3 regions of the Kocuria rosea genome follow, and region 3 is predicted to be linked to each of the others. Evidence: riboswitches for the same ligand, from Rfam matches in the RefSeq annotation. Region 3 holds a riboswitch; each other region holds the start of a gene.

Region 1 (7,539 bases), 1.5 Mb from region 3:
CTCGATCATCGTCTTCGCCATGGCTCGCAGCTCGGGGTCGGTGCCCATCTGCAGCTCCATCTCGGCCATCTCGAGGGCCATCTGGTGGTGGGCGATCATCTCCTCGAGGAAGGCCTTGTCGAAATCATCCCCGGACAGCTTCGCCAGCTCCTCGAGGCTCATGCCGTCCATGCCGTCCATGCCGTCCATCATGGCGCCCTGCATGTCGGCATTCATGCTCTGACCATGGCCGCCATGACCATGGCCGCCATGACCATGGCCATGGCCGTGGCCGTGGCCGTGGCCGTGGCCGTGGTGGTGGTGTCCCGGGGTGTTCTCGGCGGCCAGCCGCTGAGCCGCCGCTTCCAACTGCTGGATCTCCTCGGTCTGGGCCTCGATGATCTTCTCCGCCAGGTCACGGATCTCGGGACGCTCGGACTTCTCCAGGGCCAGCTCGGCCATGTCGGTGGCACCCTGGTGGTGGGGGACCATCATCACGGCGAAATGGCGGTCGTGGCTCATGTGCCGCTCAGCACCCGTCTGTGCGGAGGCGGAGGCAGGCTGGTGCGTCGGGGACGCGACCGCCGCGGTCGCCCCGGCACCGCTGAGGGCCAGCGCCAGGGCCGTCCCGGCGGCCAGGTGCTTGAACGTCGACGTCATGACGAACCTCTCCTTCGCAACAGCCCGTGCTGGGCCTGCATATCGTGGTGTTTGCTCTGCTCTGCTCTGCTCAGCCTCGGGTCGAGGCGGGCCGATCCGTCCACGGTAGCCCCGCCGTGGTTGCTTTCTCCGGGCTGGGAGGGCTGGGCGGTAGATCTTCACTGAACCTTCAAGAGCGGGCCCATCAGGGGGCCGAATCGGGGTGTTCCCCGGCGGTGGCCTGATGTAGGCATCTCAGGTTCTGACCGACCGATCCTGGATGCTGATCAGGTGGGGGCACACCCGCCGCCCGCCACGAGCGGCATTCGAGGCGGGCGGCGTCCTGTGTCAGCGGAAAGTGACGTAGCCGACCGTCGGCATGGCATTCACGCTGTGCACGAAGGTGCCCTGGGTGGGGTTCAGTGCGGAGATCATCTTGCCGCCACCGAGGTAGATGCCGATGTGGGCCCCGCCGTTCTGGACGACGAGGTCCCCGGGGCGCGGGTCGGTGGTCGGGGTGCCGGCCGCCCACTGCTGCTGGCTGGTACGGGGGATGTCGATGCCCTGCTGGGCGTAGACCCACTGGGTGAAACCGGAGCAGTCCCAGGCGCCGAAGTCCGTGCCGCCCCAGACGTAGCCGGTGCCGACACCCTGCATCGCGGTGCCGACAATGCCGCCGGCCGCAGCGGAGGTGGCGGAGATCTCGGAAATGTCCGAGGACTGGGGGGACAGACTCGAGGTGGCCGCCCCAGCGGCCGGAGCGGCCGGCAGGCTCGCCGTCTGCACAGTGACGGGGGCCTGGGAAGCGGCCGGGGCCGGGGAGGTCGCGGGGGCCGAGTATGCGGTGCCGGACGTGGCGGGGGCTTCGGCATAGGCCTGAGCCGGGGCGACGGAGCCGATCACCGCCGCGCCGACAGCGGCGGCCAGGGTCGTGGTGCGCACCAGGTGCGAGGGGGTCTGGGCGCGGTGGCGGGCAGAGCTACGCGTGAAGAAAGCCATGAATAGGGGTCCTCCTTTTGCCTACGAGGTGAGCTGTCGGGTTCGGGTGGGAGGCACCCGGCCGCCGAGCCTGTAGCTCCGGCGGCTTCACCCCAAGGTCCGGGTGCGGACCGGGTATGGTTCCCCCGCTTCTGCCAAGTCATTTCTGTGATGGGGACCCCGGCTGCCGGCAGAATTCGGCGAAGCACCCGGGGAAGCCGATGAGATCAGCCAACGGCACGCAGAGGACACTAGCGCTTAGATAACGAAAAGGTCACATTCCCTGTAGCGCCGGGAAAGGCTTGCGCCTCCTCGCGCGATCGCCGGCAAACCGGCCGGTAGCCCACCACACCTGGGGCACATTCGATCCGGCGGGGTGGCGCCGCTAGCTGTCGTTCCTTCCGGTGCCACCACTCATCGGGACCGCTCGGGGGAGGCTCTGACCTGCGGCATCGCGCCGATGGGCGCGGTGGGAGCTCGGATCCGCTGCCCTTACTACCCGTGGAATTCTTCGGCCTGCGCCGGGTGCGGGGGGAGGTGAGCCCCCGGGGGAGCTTCAGCGTCCCTCAAGGGTGTTCTCGGATTCTTTTACGAAACCGCCCAGCATTGCTTGGGGGAGTGAGCTGTTTCCTTCATGAAATCTTCATATCCAAGGGTGTCGAACAGGTGAGAAGACCTGCTTTCTTCACGAGATCTTCAAATTCCTCCGGGTCCATGTATTGGACCGGTAGATCAATGGCCCGGGCGAGGGGAGTAATTGAGCGGGCCCTTCGCTGTCGTTGGTGAGGCCAGAGTCGTCAGCGGCGGAGCCACTGGGCTGCCGGCTGCCACGTGGCTGGGCCGATCAGTATTCCGGGCCGATTGGGGACGCCGGGCGGTGCCGTCACCGCTGCCTCGATCGTGGGCACGGGCTGTTGATCCGCGATCCGCTCGCCCCGCAGGCGTTCCTCGACAAGGCCGGCACTGGGCGGGAGCAGTGCCGACCGTGGTGACCGTGCGGATCGGCATGGCGCAGGCCTTGCAGGGGGGTGGCCGCTTCCGGGCCGTTGGCGGCGGGGACGGCTGGACCTACTGCTCGGCGGGGTGGGCCGGCTCCTCGCCGGGTGCGGCCTCGACGTGCTCGGGGCCCGCGGCCACGTCGCGGACCGTGTGGCCGCCGAACTGGTTGCGCATCGCCGCGATCATCTTCATTGCCGGGGCCTGGTCCTGCCGGGAGGCGAACCGGGCGAAGAGGGCACTCGAGATGGCCGGCACCGGGACCGCGAGGTCCAGGGCGGCCTCTACCGTCCAGCGGCCCTCGCCGGAGTCCTCGGCGTAGCCGGCGAGCCGGTCCAGGTGCTCGTCCTCGTTCAGCGCGTTCACCGCCAGGTCCAGCAGCCAGGACTTGATCACCGACCCCTCGCGCCAGGAGTTGAACGTCTCCCGCACCGAGCGGACGTGACCGGCGGCCTCGAGCAGTTCCCAGCCCTCGGCGTAGGCCTGCATGATCGCGTACTCGATGCCGTTGTGGACCATCTTCGCGAAGTGGCCCGCACCGTGCTCGCCGGCGTGGACGAAGCCGAACTCGCCGGCGGGCTTGAGCGAGTCGAAGATCGGCTGCGCCTTGGCCACGGTGCCCTCGTCCCCGCCGACCATGAGGGCGTAGCCCTGGGTGATCCCCCACACGCCGCCGGAGACCCCGCAGTCCAGGTACTCGATGCCCCGGCTCGCCAGTCTCCGGGCGCGGGGGGCGTCGTGGACCCACCGGGAGTTGCCGCCGTCGATGATCACGTCCCCCGTCCCGAGCAGCCCGGACAGCTCGTCGATCACCGGGTCCACCACCGTGTCCGGCACCATGACCCACACGACCCGGGGCGGGCTGCCGATCTGCTCCACCATGGCGGTGAGGCTCTCGGTGTCGGAGAGCTCCGGGTCGGTGTCGTAGCCGACGACGGTGTGGCCGGCCTCGCGCAACCGCTCACCCATGTTGCCGCCCATCTTGCCCAGTCCTACCAGTCCCACCTGCATGGTGTACTCCCTTCTCGGTCCTCCGCCGCTCAGACGGAGATCAGCTGGCCGGGTCACCCCACGGAGGAAAACCGCACAGACACAGCCCTCTTGTATCTAGCCAACAGGGACAGTTTCCTCCCCTCCATCTCCAGGTGTCCGCCACGTTCGCACGCTCCCGTCTGGGGCTGCCACCCGACGTGCGGAACCGGTGCCGGACGGGCCCAGCCGCACGGATGCGTCCACGCGCGTAGCGCTGCTCCATGCCGACAAGCTCACTAGCCCGCCGCGCCAGGGAGGGCCCCACGGTTCCAGGACCTCCTTCTTGAAGGTTCCGTGAAGATTCCCGCTCATCGCCCTGACATGGAGTTGATCACCGTTTAGATACAGCGCTGATAAGGCTACTGTCGGAAACATGGTGGATCGCAAGATCCGTCGGCACCAGATCGATATACCGCACGAACCGCAGTATGAGAGAAGGAGCAGAACCATGACCCATCACGTGAGCTCGATGCTGGAGACCTACCCGAAGGACCTGGGGGACATCGACCAGCAGAAGCTGGTGGAGTGCATCGAGGCCTGTTTCGAGTGCGCCCAGACCTGTACCGCCTGCGCGGATGCCTGCCTGGCCGAGGACATGGTCGCGCAACTGAGCACCTGCATCCGCAAGAACCTGGACTGCGCCGACATCTGCGCGACCACCGGCCGTGTGCTCTCCCGTCAGACCGGCAACAACGCCGAGGTCACCCGGGCCGTCCTGGAGGCATGCCGGGCCGCCTGCAAGGCCTGCGGCGACGAGTGCGCCCAGCACGCGGGTGAGCACGAGCACTGCCGCGTGTGCGCCGAGGCCTGCCGCCGTTGCGAGCAGGCTTGCGCGGACCTGATCTCCTCCCTGGGCTGAGACGGGCCGAGCACTGACCTGACGCAGGAAAGGTAAAGGACGAGCATGGAAGAACAGAGCGTGATCTCGGGCAAACGGCGCCTTCGGCGGCGTGTTCCTGCCGCGGCCGCGTCGGCCGTTCTGGCTCTCGGGGCGGTGACCGGCACAGGGGTGGCGACGGCGGCCCCGGCCTTCGCCGATGCCCCGGCCGGCAACGAGCAAGCCGCCAGCTTCGAGGTGGAGTTCCTGAAGAACATGATCGACCACCACTACATGGCGGTCGTGATGGCTCAGGAGTGCGTGGACAAGGCCGTGCACCCGGAACTGGCCGCGATGTGCGAGGACATCATCACGGTCCAGAACCAGGAGATCGAGCAGATGCAGACCTGGCTGCAGGAGTGGTACGGAATCACCTATGAGCCACAGCTGTCCACCGGTGACATGGCTTCGATGCAACGGCTGGACCAGTTCACCGGGGCCGAGTACGAGATCCGGTTCATGCAGTCGATGATCCGCCACCACTGGGCGGCGATCCGGGAGGCCGAGACCTGCCTGGACCGCGCCGAGCACCAGGACCTGCTGCAGCTGTGCCAGAACATCAAAACGGTCCAGCTGAGCGAGATCGCACAGATGCAGATCTGGCTCGAGGAGTGGTACGACCGCCAAGGCGGCCGCCCCGCCGCCACCGCCTGATCGACCCGCTGACCGGCCGATGTCCAGCTACACCATCCGCCGGTAAAAGACGGGGCCTGCCCCTGCACGAACGAGCTGCACGGGGGCAGATTCCGTCTTCCCCCCATACCACCCACTACTGCCTGGCGTTTGCTTCACCGCGGTGCACGCATGGGCCCGGTGTCAGACCGCCCGGCATCCGCCGAGCCGGTATCGAGGGACCGGCTCATCGCCCGAGAGGGAATCTGCCATGCACCACATTCCATTAGGCCGCCGTACCGCGGCCGCCGCCTCCGCGGCCGCTGTGGCCACTGCGTTGCTGGGCGGAGCCGCTGCGCCGGCATCCTCCCACTGGGAGGCCGCCCCGGTGTCCTCCCACAGTCAGACGGAGATGCTCCAACCGGACCCGACCTCCCCGACCGCCTACGAGTTCGGTGAGACCCTGGCCGGGCTGGAGGGCGAGGAACTGGAGATCACGTTCCTGGCCGAGATCATTCCGCACCACCGGGCCGCGATCGAGATGGCCCAGCTGGAGCTCGAGCGCGGAACCAGCCCGGACATCCGCACCCATGCGGAGAACATCATCGCCAATCAGCAGCACCAGATCGACCAGTTCACCACCTGGTTGGAGGAGTGGTACGGGCTGACCCCTGAAGAGGCCATGGCCCAAGCCCCGGCAGAAGCCCAGGAGGAGATGAAGATCCTGGAGGAGGAGACCCAGATGATGATCGAGGAGCTGTCGGCCGTTGAGGCCGGTGAGGACTTCGATGTCGCTTTCGTGCAGAAGATGATTCCACACCACAACAGCGGGATCATCGAGTTCCTCGAGCCGCAGTCCCGCGCCGTGCACCCGCAACTGCGCGTGGCGGCCACCTCGGGGATCACCACCCAGCAGGCCCAGGTCGCGGACTTCCGCACCTGGCTCGCCGGCCGCGCCTGATCACCGAGCTGAAACGGCGCGATCGGTGGGGCCGCCCGTTAGGGTGGCCCCACCGATCAACGACAGACTTCCATGTTCCGACCGCGCGAAAGGGGAGACCGTCGTGTACTCCGGAATCGTGGCCATGGCCCTGGTGGCGATGTCGGTCGTCGTTCTCCTCTACGCGCTGCACCGCACAGCAGTAATCACGGCCGACCCGCTGACGGTGCTGCCCGCTCAGTCCGGGTGGATGCCGCAGGAGCACGCGCTGTCCCGGTTCCACGCCCGCTGGTACCTCGCCTCGATCGTGTTCCTGGCCTTCGACGTCGAGATGCTCTTCATGTATCCGTGGGCCGTGGTCGTGATCGAGAAGGGGATCTCCGCGGTCGTGGAGATGTTCCTGTTCCTGGGGGCCCTGCTCGTCGCCGTGGCCTGGGCCTGGCGGGAAGGAGCCTTCCGATGGGCCTGAACGAACTCCTCGCCCGCTTCGCGGTCCGGGCCGCGCAGGTCCTCGTCGTCGAGGTCCCGGGACACTGGGACGCGCGCATGGAACTGGAGCAGCAGATGCTCCGCCGCGGGTGGCGGCCGGCCTGGACACCGGCCGACGCGGACGTGCTCGCCGTGTGCGGTGTCCCCGGCCCCGAACTCTCGGAGCTCGTGGACCGGCTCTGGGAGCAGATGCCCGGTCCTCGTGTCCGCGCCGACATCACCTCGCCCGGAGGGGCGGGACCCGCCCTCGACGACGCCGCAGCGCTGCTGCTCGACACCCCGCACCACCGGACGGACGCACGGGAACGGCCGCAGGAGCCCGAGATCCCCGAGGACGTGGATCATGGGGGCCACGGGGGCATGGACCACGGGGGCATGGACCACGGCGAGATGGACCACGGCGAGATGGACCACGGCGAGATGGACCACGGCGAGATGGACCACGGCGAGATGGACCACGGCGAGATGGACCACGGCGAGATGGACCACGGCGAGATGGACCACGGCGAGATGGACCACGGCGAGATGGACCACGGCGAGATGGACCACGGCGAGATGGACCACGGCGAGATGGACCACGGCGAGATGGACCACGGCGGTCATGGCGGCATGGACCACAGCGGGCACGGCGGGATGGACATGGCCCCGGGGGGAATCCCCCTGGCCGAGGGCGGGGAGGACCGTGACGGGCTGGAGATGGACGTGCTCCACCTTCCGCTCGGGCCCGTGCTGCCGTTCTGGCCGGCCGGGCTCGTGCTGCGCTGCTCCCTGCAGGGGGATGTCGTGGTCGACGCCGACGCCTCCGTGGTCGACGGCGCCGGAGCAGGCGGACCGGGTCCCGGTCCCGCGCCGGCGGCGGTGGTGTGGTGCGACCAGGTCGTGGCGCTGCTGGCCCTGGCCGGGGCCGAGGACGCGGCATCCGGCGCCCGCCGCGCCCGGGACGCCCTCCTGCACGGCGATCGGGGCGCCGCCCGGGCCGCCGCCGAGCGGCTGCACC
Region 2 (7,539 bases), 1.5 Mb from region 3:
GAGGATCTTGGCCTTCGAGGGTTTCCGCTGGGGGGCGCTCGTACTGGCGGTAGTGCTCACAAGGGGTTTCCGTTCTGTCTCAGGCAGCAGGGCATACCGGGAGTGGAGGGGTTCTAGTGGCGGAGAGTCTCGTCCCCGCGGTGGGAGGCCGGTTCGATCTGGAAGGTGGAGTGCTCGATGGCCACGTCGAAGTCACGGGCCACACAGGCCTGCAGATCCGCCAGCACGACACCGGCGTGCTCGGCGCTCAGGCAGCCGTCGTGGACGGTGACGTGGGCCGAGAGCACCGGGGTGTCGGAGTCGATGCGTGAGGCGTGCAGGTCGTGCACCCCCACCACGTGGGGCAGGGACTCCAGGCGGGTGCGGACCTCATCCAGATCCAGACCCTTGGGAGTGGTTTCCATCAGGACCTCGATGGTGTCGCGCAGCAGAATCAGGGCCCGGGGCACGATCAGGGCGGCGATCAGCAGGGACACGATCGCATCCGCCTGGGTCCACCCAGTGGTGGCGATGACGATCGCGGAGACGATGACCGCCACCGAGCCCAGGGCGTCGTTGGCGACCTCCAGGAAGGCGGCCTTCATGTTCAGGTTCTCTCCCCGCCCCGAGGCCAGGATGATCAGCCCGATGATGTTGCCGACCAGCCCGATCACCCCGAACCACAGCATGGCCGAAGACTCGACCTCCGGGGGCTCCAGCAGCCGGCGGATACCTTCGACGGCAACGAACCCGCCCACGGCCAGCAGCACCGAGGCCTGGGCGGCCGCGGCGACGATCTCCGCCCGCTTGTACCCCCAGGTGCGTTTGTCCGTGGCCGGCTTCAGGGCCAGGGTCGCCGCGATCAGCGCGATCAGCAGCCCGGCGGAGTCGGTGAACATGTGCCCGGCATCGGCCAGCAGCGCCAGGCTGCCCGAGATCACCGCGCCGATGATCTCGGCGACCATGATCGTGGCGGTGATGGCGAAGACTACTGCCAGCTTTCCCCGCCGCCCGGTGGCACCGTGGGCGTGATCGTGCTCACCGCTCACGCCGGAACCTCTTGGGTGCTGGCCGCACCGGCGAGCTCCTCGGCGGCGCACTCCGGCGTGCCGCACTGGCACACCGCCTCGACGGTGAGAATCGTGCCCAGCAGGTCCTCCAGGGCGTGGGCCAGCTTCGGGTCCGAGAGCTCATAGCGCACATTGCGTCCGGCCGGCACGCCCACGACCAGCCCGCAGTCGCGCAGGCAGGCCAGGTGGTTGGACAGGATCTGCCGGCTCACCCCGATCTGGGCCGCCAGTTCCGAGGGCACCGCCGGGCCCTGCTGCAGCTGCAGCAGCACCGCGGCCCGGGTGGGATCGGCCAGTGCTTTGCCGAACCGGGACATCACCTCGACCGGGGACAAGATCCTCATGCCACAACCGTACAGCAGAATCTGTATCAAAGAGGGGCGGGGTCGAGCGAGGCTCGGGCAATGTCCAGCTTGTGTCCCTACGGTGTGGGCGGATGGGGGTGCCGTCCGCCACTGCGGCGCCCCCGTCCTCGAACCACCACGGCACCTCGTGCGGCCGTTGCCGCAATGCCCCTGCGGGGAGGGAAGGCGATTGTCTGCCTCCGGCAGGAGACGGGTGGAGCCCATGATCACTTTCTGCGCTGCTCCGCTGGGCAGCCCGCCCGTGCGCCGTTTCCCGACCGGGTGCAAGGCGGCCGGGCCGTGGCGACCGATCGACTCTGCGATCCAGGCACGAAGTACCCCAAATATGTCGCCGATGACGATCCTCTCGGAGCACTTCGCACCTGACGGAAGGCCTCCCGTCAACCGGCCACCACTGGTGGGGCGAAGCTCAGCGGTAGGTGTAGTACCCATCGAGGGGCATGGCGTTGACGGAGTGGACGAAGGTGCCCTGGGTCGGGTTCAGCGCAGAGACCATCTTGCCGCCACCGATGTAGATGCCGATGTGGTTGCCACCGTTCTGAGACACCAGGTCCCCGGGCTGCGGAGTGGAGGTCGGGGTGGCGGCTGCGATCTGCTGGAAACTGGTGCGGGGAATATCGATACCCTGCTGGGCGTAGACCCACCCGGTGAATCCAGAGCAGTCCCAGGCACCGAAGGAAGTGCCGCCCCAGACATAGCCGGTGCCCACACCCTGCATGGCCGTACCCACGATGCCGCCAGTGGCGGGGGCGATCTCGGTGATCGCGGTGGACTGCGGGCTCACGCTCGAAGCCGTCTGCGCCGCCACCGGGGCCGGGGTGACGTAGGAGCCCTGGCTCCCCAAAGAGGACGAAGCCGGGGCCCACGACGTGGCGGCCGGGGCAGCCGGGAGCTCCGCATAGGCCTGGGCCGGGGCCACGGATCCAAGGATTGCCACGCCAGCAGCAGCAGCGATGGTGGTGTTACGCGCCCGGCACGAGGGGGTCTCGGCGCGGTGACGAGCAGAAGTGTGCTTGAAGAATGCCATGGATGTACTCCTCCCTTTGCCTACGAGGTGAGCTGTCGGATGCGGGTGGGAGACACCCGGTCGCAGGGCGGGATGCTCTGGCGACTTAACCCCTAGGACCCGAATCATCGGGACCGCATGTGGTTCCCCCGCTTCTGCCAAGCAGTTTCTGTGTAATGAACCTCGGGCACCGGCAGAATTCGGCGATGTGCCCGAAGGCGCCGACAGGATCAGTGGCCGGCACGCATCGAAGAGTACAAGAAGATCACGAAACAATCACAATCCCATTCGGGAATGTATAGGAACTATAAAGAAAACAATCAAGATTTGATGAAGTTGTAAATTTTTCTCGACTTTTTCCTATTAATGTCCTGCAAATTATGGCGCCTCGTGGCGGGCGGCACATGCCTTTGTGGTGCGTGCGGACGGTACGGGGAGCCGTTGACCGCGCTGTGGCGGGGACGCGTGCCGCCCTAAAAGGCTCGGTGGCCGATGTCAGGGAAATTTCCACGGATGGCGGTACAAGAATCGTCCCCGAGCAGCTCCAGCTATGTGCGCTACGGTAATCGGCGTTTGAATACGTACGGCATTTGGGCCCGAGGAGACCGCATGGCTATTTATGATTACACCGCCGACCAGCTCCGAAGCACAGCCCACCCGACGGTCGTGCCGCGCTCCAAAGGCCGGATGGTGGTGCAGTGGTTGACCTCCACCGACCACAAGACGATCGGGTACATGTACCTGATCACCTCCTTCGCCTTCTTCTGCCTCGCCGGCGTCATGGCGCTGCTGATCCGCGCCGAGCTCTTCGCCCCGGGCATGCAGATCCTGGAGACCAAGGAGCAGTACAACCAGCTGTTCACCATGCACGGCACGCTGATGCTGCTGATGTTCGGCACCCCGCTGTTCGTCGGCTTCGCCAACGTCATCGTCCCCCTGCAGATCGGCGCCCCCGACGTCGCCTTCCCGCGGCTCAACGCCCTGGCGTTCTGGTTCTTCCTGTTCGGCTCGCTGATCGCGACCGCCGGCTTCCTCACCCCGCAGGGCGCGGCCTCCTTCGGCTGGTACGCCTACGCACCGCTGAGCAACGCTTCTTTCACCCCAGGCTCCGGTGGTGACCTGTGGGTGTTCGGCCTGATTTTGTCCGGTTTCGGCACGATCATGGGCGCGGTCAACTTCATCACCACGATCATCGCGATGCGCGCCCCCGGCATGACCGTGTGGCGGATGGGCCTGTTCACCTGGAACACGCTCATCACCTCGCTGCTCGTGATCATGGCGTTCCCGCCTTTCACCGCTGCACTGTTCGCCCTCGGCATGGACCGGACCCTGGGTGGGCACATCTTCGACCCGGCCAACGGCGGGGCGGTGCTGTGGCAGCACCTCTTCTGGTTCTTCGGCCACCCCGAGGTCTACATCCTGGCGCTGCCGTTCTTCGGCATCGTCTCCGAGATCATCCCGGTGTTCTCCCGCAAGCCGCTGTTCGGCTACAAGGGCCTCGTGTTCGCGACCATCACCATCGCCGCGCTGTCGGTGACCGTGTGGGCCCACCACATGTACGTGACCGGAGCCGTGTTCTTGAGCTTCTTCGCGTTCATGACCATGATGATCGCCGTACCCACCGGGGTGAAGTTCTTCAACTGGATCGGCACGATGTGGCAGGGCTCGATCACCTTCGAGACCCCCATGCTGTGGGTCCTGGGGTTCATGTTCACCTTCCTCTTCGGCGGCCTGACCGGGGTGATCCTCGCTGCCCCGCCGCTGGACTTCCACCTCAATGACTCCTACTTCGTGGTCGCCCACTTCCACTACGTCATCTTCGGCACCGTGGTGTTCGGCATGTTCGCCGGCTTCTACTTCTGGTGGCCCAAGTTCACCGGCAAGATGCTCAACGAGCGGATCGGCAAGATCCACTTCTGGCTGCTGTTCCTCGGCTTCCACATGACCTTCCTGATCCAGCACTGGCTCGGGGTCTCAGGGATGCCCCGGCGCTACGCGGACTACCTGCCGGAGGACAACTTCACCTGGATGAACCAGATCTCCACGGTCGGGGCGATGCTCCTCGGCGTCTCGATGATCCCGTGGTTCTGGAACGTCTACACCACCTGGCGCAACGGCACCAAGGTCGAGGTCGACGACCCCTGGGGCTTCGGCGGATCCCTGGAGTGGGCGACGTCCTGCCCGCCGCCGCGGCACAACTTCACCTCGCTGCCGCGCATCCGCTCCGAGCGGCCGGCGCTGGACCTGCACCACCCGGAGCTGGCCGCGGAGTCCCCGCAGCAGTCCCCGGTCGACGACGCCGCCATCGCCACGCGGAAGGAATAATTTTCTCGCTGCCAGGATCTTCATCGGTGCGGTGACGGCCAGGGAAACCCTCGTAGTGCTGCGGCACGGGAGGGGCGGATTGGCCCTGCAACCGAAAAGGGACGAGGCTCCTGCTGGTCGCCGACACACCACGGGGCTTCTCCGAAAAAGGGAGATGGCATGTCCGCTTCACCTCCCGGCCGAGTTCTACTGGTCGACGGCGAAACGAACCGGGCGCCACTCATCCAGGGACATCTGCCCAACGCCGGTGGTGAAGTTGCGCTACGGCACACCGGGACAGGGGCGAGATGTGGGCAAGGGTCACCACGCTTCCCCCCTAAAAGTACAGGTTTCCGTGTACTGTTAGGGGGTGGTTTGAGTATGCCTCCACGCCCCGCCAGGGCCAGCCCGGGGGCTGGAATGAGCCTGATCGAGGAGGACTATGATGGCCGCGGCTCTGGCGCTGAGCCTGTATCTGGCCGGCCTGGCGGTGGCCTTCGGTGCGCGGTCGTGGATCCATCGGCGCCGCACCGGGTCCACCGGTTTCCGCGGGTTGAGCGGGGCGCCTGGCTCTGCTGAGTGGTGGGGCGGAATACTTTTCGCGATCGCTCTGGTCCTCGGCGCAGCAGGGCCTGTCCTCGCCCTCACCGGCGCCGTGGCCGCGCCCCGACTACCAGCGGCTTTCACCTGGGCCGGGGCGTTCATCACCATCGTGGGGTTCTTCGGTGTACTGGCCGCCCAGGCCGGCATGGGCGCCTCCTGGCGGGTGGGCGTCGACGCCACCGAACGGACAGAACTGGTCACCACCGGGGCTTTCGCCGTGGTGCGCAACCCTATTTTCACGGCGATGCTCACCACCATGGCCGGCCTGGCCCTTCTGGTGCCCACCGCGGTCAGTGCAGCAGCCCTGCTGTGCCTGCTGGTGGCCGTCGAGCTACAGGTCCGTCTCGTCGAAGAGCCTTACCTGCTGCGCACCCACCGACAGGTATACGCCTCCTATGCCGCAGCCACCGGCCGGTTCGTGCCCGGCCTCGGCCGGCTCCGCCGCGCAACCCCGGGTAAGCCGAGATCCTGAGCGTGTCGTGCCACCGCCACTGGCCGGCAGTTCACCCGCCCGGGAAGCCCGCACCTCTGACGTTCCGCGCCACTGTGATCGGCCGTCGATGCCATCCACCTTTCGTGGAGGCGAAGCCCGGGAAATCATGAGCGTGCCCGGCAGTCAGGCTTCCGGTTCCCCGCAGCGAAAAGTTCGTATAGGTTAACTTTCTATGAGGATCGGGACGGGGCGCACCGGCTCCACGGGCGCTGCCGCCTCTTCCCCCGGGGAGCGGTGGGTGCGCCGGCAGCCGCTGCCGTGGTTACTGGGCCCGGCTTTTGTGGCCGCCGTGGCCTACGTGGATCCGGGCAACGTCGCGGCGAATCTCACTGCCGGCGCCCAGTACGGATATCTGCTGGTGTGGGTGCTGGTGGCCGCCAATGCCATGGCGGTCCTCATCCAGTACCTTTCGGCCAAGGTCGGGCTGGTCACCGGATCGAGTCTGCCCGAGTTGCTGGGTGACCGTCTGCCCCGGGGCCGGCGACTGGGGTACTGGGTCCAGGCCGAGCTGGTGGCCGCGGCCACGGATCTGGCCGAGGTGATCGGTGGGGCGATCGCCCTGCACATTCTCTTCGGGATCCCTCTGCTGGCCGGGGGCGTGATCGTCGGGGTGATCTCGATGCTGCTGCTGGTCCTCCAGACCCACCGCGGCCCCCGGTTCTTCGAGTTCGTCGTGACCGGATTGCTGGCGATCGTCACCGCGGGTTTCGTCACCGGCCTGTTTTTCGGCCCCGTGTCCTGGGGTGAGGCCGTCGCCGGGATCGTGCCGCGGTTCGAGGGCACCCCGACGGTGCTGCTGGCCGCGAGCATGCTCGGGGCCACGGTGATGCCCCACGCCATCTACGCCCACTCCGCCCTGGCGCGCGATCGCCACGGGCGCTCAGTGCCCACCGAGGCCTTGCCGCGGCTGCTGAGCGCCACCCGGTGGGACGTGCTGCTGTCCCTGCTCGTGGCCGGGTCGGTGAACATCGCGATGCTGTTACTGGCCGCGGGCAACCTCGCCGGGGTGCCCGGTACCGACAGCATCGAAGGAGCCCATGCGGCGATCACCGCCGCCCTCGGTCCGGCCGTCGGGATCGCCTTCGGCATCGGGTTGCTGGCCTCCGGGCTGGCCTCGACCTCGGTGGGCTCCTACGCCGGGTCGGCAATCATGGGCGGTTTGCTGCACCTGCGCATCCCGGTGTTCGTCCGTCGGCTGATCACCTTGATCCCCGCCTTGGTCATCATCGCGGTCGGAGTGGATCCGACCTGGGCGCTGGTGCTGTCCCAGGTGCTGCTGAGCCTGGGCATCCCTTTCGCTCTGATCCCGTTAGTGCGGCTGAGCAGCAGCCGCGCCCTGATGGGGGTCTTCGTGAACAAGGTGGCTCTGACCGTCGCCGCCTGGGTGGTGGTGGCCCTGATCGTGTCGTTGAACGTGGCGCTGATCATCCTGACCGTCGCCGGAGCCGATTGAATGGGCCCGGCAGCTGCGGTGCGGCACTCGGTAGCGTGGGTCCTATGGACTTGAGTGAGATCACCCCGGTCGCCCAGGACTATCTCAAGGCGATCTGGTCGGCCACCGAATGGGGCGACCCGCCGATCACCACCACAGCCTTGGCGGCACGGATGGGGACCTCTGCCCCCAACGTCACCGACACGGTCAAGCGATTGGCCGGCCAGGGGCTCGTCGAGTACCAGCCCTACAAGCCCGTCACCCTCACCCCTCAGGGGCGTGCGTAC
Region 3 (7,539 bases):
CTCGGACATCTCGGACATCTCGGACATCTCGGTGACGGTGCGCGCGCTGGAGAGCAGGACCCCAGGCGAGGGGGTCCGTGTCCTGAGGCAAGAGGGCGCGGCGCTGGCGAACCTACGGTTGGTCGGTGACCGTTTGGGGTGCTGCTGACTGTGCGAAGGGTGCGCGCCCATCGGGTGCCGGGTTGGTGATCACCGCACTGGACTGGCTGGAACGGGTCGACGGGGATCATGACATCCCGGTGGCGGCCCGTTCCAGTCGGTGACGGCCCAGCTCGTGGTCCTGGATCAGGCCGCGAACCACTCCTCCAACCAGCCCTGCATGAGCTCGATCTCCGCCTGCTGGTCCTCGATCATCTTCTCCGCCATGGCTCGCAGCTCGAGGTCGGTGCCCATCTGCAGCTCCATCTCGGCCATCTCGAGAGCCATCTGGTGGTGGGCGATCATCTGTTCGAGGAAGGCTTGGTCGAACTCGTCCCCGGACAGTTTCGCCAGCTCCTCGAGGCTCATGCCGTCCATGCCGTCCATCTCGTCCATCTCGTCCATCATGGCGCCCTGCATGTCGGCATTCATGCTCTGACCATGGCCGCCGTGTCCGTGGTGCCCGTGGCGGTGGCCGTGTCCGTGGTGGTGGTGCCCGGAGGTGTTCTCGGCAGTCAGCCGCTGGGCCGCTGCTTCCAGCTGCTGGATCTCCTCGGTCTGGGCCTCGATGATCTTCTCCGCCAAGTCACGGATCTCGGGACGCTCGGACTTCTGCAGGGCCAGCTCGGCCATGTCGGTGGCACCCTGGTGGTGGGGGACCATCATCACGGCGAAATGGCGGTCGTGGTTCATGTGCCGCTCAGCGCCCGTCTGTGCGGAGGCGGAGGCAGGCTGGTGCGTCGGGGAGGCGACCGCCGCGGTCGCCCCGGCACCGCTGAGGGCCAGCGCCAGGACCGTCCCAGCGGCCAGGTGCTTGAACGTCGACGTCATGACGAACCTCTCCTTCGCAGCAGCCCGTGCTGGGCCTGCACATCGTGGTGTTTGCTCTGCTCAGCCTCAGGTCGAGGCGGACCGATCCGTCCACGGTAGCCCCGCCGTGGTCGCTTTCTCCGGGCTGGGAGGGCTGGGCGTTAGATCTTCACCGAACCTTCAAGAGCGGGCCCATCAGGCGGCCAGATCGGTGTGTTCCCGGTCGGTGGATGGGTGCAGGCATGTCCGGGCCGACCGATTCTGGATGCTGATCAGGTGGGGGGCGCACCCGCCGCCCGCCACGAGCGGCATTCGTGGCGGGCGGCGTGTTGGCTCAGCGGAAAGTGACGTAGCCGACCGTCGGCATGGCATTCACGCTGTGCACGAAGGTGCCCTGGGTGGGGTTCAGCGCGGAGATCATCTTGCCGCCACCGAGGTAGATCCCGATGTGGGCCCCGCCGTTCTGGACGACGAGGTCGCCGGGCTGCGGGTCAGTGGTCGGGGTACCGGCCGCCCACTGCTGCTGGCTGGTGCGGGGGAGGTCGATGCCCTGCTGGGCGTAGACCCACTGGGTGAAACCGGAGCAGTCCCAGGCGCCGAAGTCCGTGCCGCCCCAGACGTAGCCGGTGCCCACACCCTGCATCGCGGTGCCGACAATGCCGCCGGCCGCAGCGGAGGTGGCGGAGATCTCGGAAATGTCCGAGGACTGGGGGGACAGACTCGAAGTGGCCGCCCCAGCGGCCGGCAGGCTCGCCGTCTGCACGGTGACGGGGGCCTGGGAAGCGGCCGGAGCCGGGGAGGTCGCGGGGGTCGAGTATGCGGTGCCGGACGTGGCGGGGGCTTCGGCATAGGCCTGAGCCGGGGCGACGGAGCCGATCACCGCCGCGCCGACAGCGGCGGCCAGGGTCGTGGTGCGCACCAGGTGCGAGGGGGTCTGGGCGCGGTGGCGGGCAGAGCTACGCGTGAAGAAAGTCATGAATGAGGGTCCTCCTTTTGCCTACGAGGTGAGCTGTCGGGTTCGGGTGGGAGGCACCCGGCCGCCGAGCCTGCAGCTCCGGCGGCTTCACCCCAAGGTCCGGGTGCGGACCGGGTATGGTTCCCCCGCTTCTGCCAAGTCATTTCTGTGATGGGGACCCCGGCTGCCGGCAGAATTCGGCGAAGCACCCGGGGAAGCCGATGAGATCAGCCAACGGCACGCAGAGGACACTAGCGCCTAGATAACGAAAAGGTCACATTCCCTGTGGTGCCGGGAAAAGGCTTGCACCGGCCTCGCGCGGTCGCCGGCAAACCGGCCGGTAGCTCACCATGCCTGGGGCACATTCGTTCCGGCGGGGTGGCGCCGCTAGCTGTCTTTCCTCCCGGTGCCCCCACTCATCGGGACCGCTCCGGGGAGGCTCTGACCTGCGGTATCGCGCCGATGGGCGCGGTGGGAGCTCGGATCCGCTGCCCCTTACTACCCGTGGAATTCTTCGGCCTGCGCCCGGTGCGGGGGGAGGTGAACCCCCGGGGGAGCTTCAGCGTCCCTCAAGGGTGTTCTCGGATTCTTTTACGAAACCGCCCAGTATTTTTTGGGGGAGTGAGCTGTTTTCTTCATGAAATCTTCATATCCAAGGGTGTCGACCAGGTGGGAAGAGTTGCTTTCTTCACGAGATCTTGAAATTCATCCGGGTCCATGTATCGGACCGGTAGATCAATGGCCCGGGGCGAGGGGAGTAATTAAGCGGGTCCTTCGCTGTCGTTGGTGAGGCCAGGGTGGTCAGCGGCGGAGCCACTGGGCTGCCGGCTGCCACGTGGCTGGGCCGATCAGTATTCCGGGGCCGATTGTGGACGCCGGGCGGTGCCGTCACCGCTGCCTCGATCGTGGTCACGGGCGGTTGATCCGCGATCCCCTCGCCCCGCAGGCGTTCCTCGACAAGGCCGGCACCGGGCGGGAGCAGTGCCGACCGTGGTGACCGTGCGGATCGGCATGGCGCAGGCCTTGCAGGGGGGTGAGGGTGGCCGCTTCCGGGCCGTTGGCGGCGGGGACGGTCGGACCTACTGCTCGGCGGGGTGGGCCGGCTCCTCGCCGGGTGCGGCCTCGACGTGCTCTGGGCCCGCGGCCACGTCGCGGACCGTGTGGCCTCCGAACTGGTTGCGCATCGCCGTGATCATCTTCATCGCCGGGGCCTGGTCCTGCCGGGAGGCGAACCGGGCGAAGAGGGCGCTGGAGATGGTCGGCACCGGGACCGCGAGGTCCAGGGCGGCCTCCACCGTCCAGCGGCCTTCGCCGGAGTCCTCGGCGTAGCCGGCGAGCCGGTCCAGGTGCTCGTCCTCGTTGAGCGCGTTCACCGCCAGGTCCAGCAGCCAGGACTTGATCACCGATCCCTCGCGCCAGGAGTTGAAGGTCTCCCGTACCGAGCGGACGTGACCGGCGGCCTCGAGCAGTTCCCAGCCCTCGGCGTAGGCCTGCATGATCGCGTATTCGATGCCGTTGTGGACCATCTTCGCGAAGTGGCCCGCACCGTGCTCGCCGGCGTGGACGAAGCCGAACTCGCCGGCGGGTTTGAGCGAGTCGAAGATCGGCTGCGCCTTGGCCACGGTGCCCTCGTCCCCGCCGACCATGAGGGCGTAGCCCTGGGTGATGCCCCACACGCCGCCGGAGACCCCGCAGTCCAGGTACTCGATGCCCCGGTCCGCCAGTCTCCGGGCGCGGGGGGCGTCGTGGATCCACCGGGAGTTGCCGCCGTCGATGATCACGTCCCCCGTCCCGAGCAGCCCGGCCAGCTCGTCGATCACGGTGTCCACGACCGTGTCCGGCACCATGACCCACACGACCCGGGGCGGGCTGCCGATCTGCTCCACCATGGCGGTGAGGCTCTCGGTGTCGGAGAGCTCCGGGTCGGTGTCGTAGCCGACGACGGTGTGGCCGGCCTCGCGCAACCGCTCACCCATGTTGCCGCCCATCTTGCCCAGTCCTACCAGTCCCACCTGCATGGTGTGCTCCCTTCTCGGTCCTCCGCCGCTCAGACGGAGATCAGCTGGCAGGGTCACCCCACGGAGGAAGACCGCACAGACACAGCCCTCTTGTATCTAGCCAACAGGGACAGTTTCCTCCCCTCCATCCCAGGGTGTCCGCCACGTTCTCACGCTGTCGTCTGGGGCTGCCACACGACGTGCGGAACCGGTGCCGGACGGGCCCAGCCGCACGGATGCGTCCACGCGCGTGGCGCTGCTCCATGCCGACAAGCTCAACTAGCCCGCCGCGCCAGGGAAGGCCCCACGGTTCCAGGACCTCCTTCTTGAAGGTTCCGTGAAGATTCCCGCTCATCGCCCTGACATGGAGTTGATCACCGTTTAGATACAGCGCTGATAAGGCTACTGTCGGAAACATGGTGGATCGCAGGATCCGTCGGCACCAGATCGATATACCGCACGAACCGCAGTATGAGAGAAGGAGCAGAACCATGACTCATCACGTGAGCTCGATGCTGGAGACCTACCCGAAGGACCTGGGGGACATCGACCAGCAAAAGTTGGCGGAGTGCATCGAGGCCTGTTTCGAGTGCGCCCAGACCTGTACCGCCTGCGCGGATGCCTGCCTGGCCGAGGACATGGTCGCGGAGCTGACCACGTGCATCCGTAAGAACCTGGACTGCGCCGACATCTGCGCGAGCACCGGCCGTGTGCTCTCCCGTCAGACCGGCAACAACGCCGAGGTCACCCGGGCCGTCCTGGAGGCATGCCGGGCCGCCTGCAAGGCCTGCGGCGACGAGTGCGCCCAGCACGCGGGTGAGCACGAGCACTGCCGCGTGTGCGCCGAGGCCTGCCGCCGCTGCGAGGCCGCCTGCGCGGACCTGATCTCCTCCCTGGGCTGAGACGGGCCGAGCACTGACCTGACGCAGGAAAGGTAAAGGACGAGCATGGAAGAACAGAGCGTGATCTCGGGCAAACGGCGCCTTCGGCGGCGTGTTCCTGCCGCGGCCGCGTCGGCCGTTCTGGCTCTCGGGGCGGTGACCGGCACAGGGGTGGCGACGGCGGCCCCGGCCTTCGCCGATGCCCCGGCCGGCAACGAGCAAGCCGCCAGCTTCGAGGTGGAGTTCCTGAAGAGCATGATCGACCACCACTACATGGCGGTCGTGATGGCTCAGGAGTGCGTGGACAAGGCCGTGCACCCGGAGCTGGCCGCGATGTGCGAGGACATCATCACGGTCCAGAACCAGGAGATCGAGCAGATGCAGACCTGGCTGCAGGAGTGGTACGGAATCACCTATGAGCCCCAGCTGTCCACCGGTGACATGGCTTCGATGCAACGGCTGGACCAGTTCACCGGGGCCGAGTATGAGATCCGGTTCATGCAGTCGATGATCCGCCACCACTGGGCGGCGGTCCGGGAGGCCGAGACCTGCCTGGACCGCGCCGAGCACCAGGACCTGCTGCAGCTGTGCCAGAACATCAAAACGGTCCAGCTGAGCGAGATCGCACAGATGCAGATCTGGCTCGAGGAGTGGTACGACCGCCAAGGCGGCCGCCCCGCCGCCACCGCCTGATCGACCCGCTGACCGGCCGATGGCCATCTACACCATCTGCCGGTAAAAGACGGGGCCTGCCCCTGCACGCACGAGCTGCACGGGGGAGGTTCCGTCTTCCCCCCATACCGCCCACTACTGCCTGGCGTTTGCTTCACCGCGGTGCACGAATGGTCCCGGTGTCGAACCGCCCGGCATCCGCCGAGCCGGTATCGAGGGACCGGCTCATCGCCCGAGAGGGAATCTGCCATGCACTACATTTCATTAGGCCGCCGTACCGCGGCCGCCGCCTCCGCGGCCGCGGTGGCCACTGCGTTGCTGGGCGGAGCCGCTGCGCCGGCATCCGCCCACTGGGAGGCCGCCCCGGTGTCCTCCCACAGTCAGACGGAGATGCTCCAGCCGGACCCGACTTCCCCGACCGCCTACGAGTTCGGTGAGACCCTGGCCGGGCTGGAGGGCGAGGAACTGGAGATCACGTTCCTGGCCGAGATCATTCCGCACCACCGGGCCGCGATCGAGATGGCCCAGCTGGAGCTCGAGCGCGGGACCAGCCCGGACATCCGCACCCACGCGGAGAACATCATCGCCAATCAGCAGCACCAGATTGACCAGTTCACCACCTGGTTGGAGGAGTGGTACGGGCTGACCCCTGAAGAGGCCATGGCCCAGGCCCCGGCAGAAGCCCAGGAGGAGATGAAGATCCTGGAGGAGGAGACCCAGATGATGATCGAGGAGCTGTCGGCCGTTGAGGCCGGTGAGGACTTCGATGTCGCTTTCGTGCAGAAGATGATTCCACACCACAACAGCGGGATCATCGAGTTCCTCGAGCCGCAGTCCCGCGCCGTGCACCCGCAACTGCGCGTGGCGGCCACCTCGGGGATCACCACCCAGCAGGCCCAGGTCGCGGACTTCCGCACCTGGCTCGCCGGCCGCGCCTGATCACCGAGCTGAAACGGCGCGATCGGTGGGGCCGCCCGTTAGGGTGGCCCCACCGATCAACGACAGACTTCCATGTTCCGACCGCGCGAAAGGGGAGACCGTCGTGTACTCCGGAATCGTGACCATGGCCCTGGTGGCGATGTCGGTCGTCGTTCTCCTCTACGCGCTGCACCGCACAGCCGTGATCACGGCCGACCCGCTGACGGTGCTGCCCGCTCAGTCCGGGTGGATGCCCCAGGAGCACGCGCTGTCCCGGTTCCACGCCCGCTGGTACCTCGCCTCGATCGTGTTCCTGGCCTTCGACGTCGAGATGCTCTTCATGTATCCGTGGGCGGTGGTCGTGATCGAGAAGGGGATCTCCGCGGTCGTGGAGATGTTCCTGTTCCTCGGGGCCCTGCTCGTCGCCGTGGCCTGGGCCTGGCGAGAAGGAGCCTTCCGATGGGCCTAAGCGATGCTCTCGCCCGGCTCGCGGTCCGGGCCGCCCAGGTCCTCGTCGTCGAGGTCCCCGGGCACTGGGCTACCCGCATGGAGCTCGAGCACCAGGCGCTCCGCCGCGGGTGGCGGCCGGCCTGGACACCAGCGGACGCGGACGTCCTGGCGGTGTGCGGTGCCCCTGGCCCCGAGCTCTCGGAGCTCGTGGACCGGCTCTGGGAGCAGATGCCCGGCCCCCGAGTCCGCGCCGACATCACCTCGCCCGCAGCCGTGGGACCCGCCCTCGACGACGCCGCAGCCCTCCTTCTCGATACCACCCACCAACGGAAGGACGCCCAGGAGCGCGCGCAGGAACCCGAGATCCCCGAGGACGCGGATCATGGGGGCCACGGCGAGATGGACCACGGCGAGATGGACCACGGCGAGATGGACCACGGCGGTCATGGCGGCATGGACCACAGTGGCCACGGCGGGATGGACATGGCCCCGGGGGGAATCGCCCTGGCCGGGAGCGGGGAGGACCGTGACGGGCTGGAGATGGACGTGCTCCACCTTCCGCTCGGGCCCGTCCTGCCGTTCTGGCCGGCCGGGCTCGTGCTGCGCTGCTCCCTGCAGGGGGATGTCGTGGTCGACGCCGAAGCCTCCGTGGTCGACGGCGCCGGAGCAGGCGGACCGGGTCCCGGTCCCGCGCCGGCGGCGGTGGTGTGGTGCGACC

Evidence for each region. A riboswitch is a leader RNA that binds a small molecule or an ion and turns the genes downstream of it on or off. The one in region 3 is predicted to bind cyclic di-AMP.
Region 1: it holds a riboswitch for cyclic di-AMP, as region 3 does, so the genes downstream of both, EQG70_RS01255 (C40 family peptidase) here and EQG70_RS08420 (C40 family peptidase) in region 3, are expected to answer to the same signal.
Region 2: it holds a riboswitch for cyclic di-AMP, as region 3 does, so the genes downstream of both, EQG70_RS01600 (C40 family peptidase) here and EQG70_RS08420 (C40 family peptidase) in region 3, are expected to answer to the same signal.

What each region holds. Positions count from the first base shown of each region.
Region 1 is NZ_CP035103.1:276,740-284,278, forward strand. Features, by position in the region: gene EQG70_RS01250 (DUF305 domain-containing protein) at 1-639, opposite strand, end outside; gene EQG70_RS01255 (C40 family peptidase) at 967-1,617, opposite strand; cyclic di-AMP (ydaO/yuaA leader) riboswitch at 1,624-1,792, opposite strand; gene gnd (phosphogluconate dehydrogenase (NAD(+)-dependent, decarboxylating)) at 2,665-3,603, opposite strand; gene EQG70_RS01265 (four-helix bundle copper-binding protein) at 4,073-4,483, shown strand; gene EQG70_RS01270 (DUF305 domain-containing protein) at 4,529-5,155, shown strand; gene EQG70_RS01275 (DUF305 domain-containing protein) at 5,502-6,074, shown strand; gene EQG70_RS01280 (NADH-quinone oxidoreductase subunit A) at 6,178-6,522, shown strand; gene EQG70_RS18685 (hypothetical protein) at 6,513-7,539, shown strand, end outside.
Region 2 is NZ_CP035103.1:356,049-363,587, reverse strand. Features, by position in the region: gene EQG70_RS01615 (DsbA family protein) at 1-60, opposite strand, end outside; gene EQG70_RS01610 (cation diffusion facilitator family transporter) at 114-1,028, opposite strand; gene EQG70_RS01605 (ArsR/SmtB family transcription factor) at 1,025-1,393, opposite strand; gene EQG70_RS01600 (C40 family peptidase) at 1,824-2,441, opposite strand; cyclic di-AMP (ydaO/yuaA leader) riboswitch at 2,444-2,595, opposite strand; gene ctaD (aa3-type cytochrome oxidase subunit I) at 3,030-4,745, shown strand; gene EQG70_RS01590 (methyltransferase family protein) at 5,167-5,799, shown strand; gene EQG70_RS01585 (Nramp family divalent metal transporter) at 5,993-7,273, shown strand; gene EQG70_RS01580 (metal-dependent transcriptional regulator) at 7,318-7,539, shown strand, end outside.
Region 3 is NZ_CP035103.1:1,812,451-1,819,989, forward strand. Features, by position in the region: gene EQG70_RS08410 (hypothetical protein) at 1-148, shown strand, start outside; gene EQG70_RS08415 (DUF305 domain-containing protein) at 286-969, opposite strand; gene EQG70_RS08420 (C40 family peptidase) at 1,283-1,924, opposite strand; cyclic di-AMP (ydaO/yuaA leader) riboswitch at 1,931-2,099, opposite strand; gene gnd (phosphogluconate dehydrogenase (NAD(+)-dependent, decarboxylating)) at 2,983-3,921, opposite strand; gene EQG70_RS08430 (four-helix bundle copper-binding protein) at 4,392-4,802, shown strand; gene EQG70_RS08435 (DUF305 domain-containing protein) at 4,848-5,474, shown strand; gene EQG70_RS08440 (DUF305 domain-containing protein) at 5,820-6,392, shown strand; gene EQG70_RS08445 (NADH-quinone oxidoreductase subunit A) at 6,496-6,840, shown strand; gene EQG70_RS18745 (hypothetical protein) at 6,831-7,539, shown strand, end outside.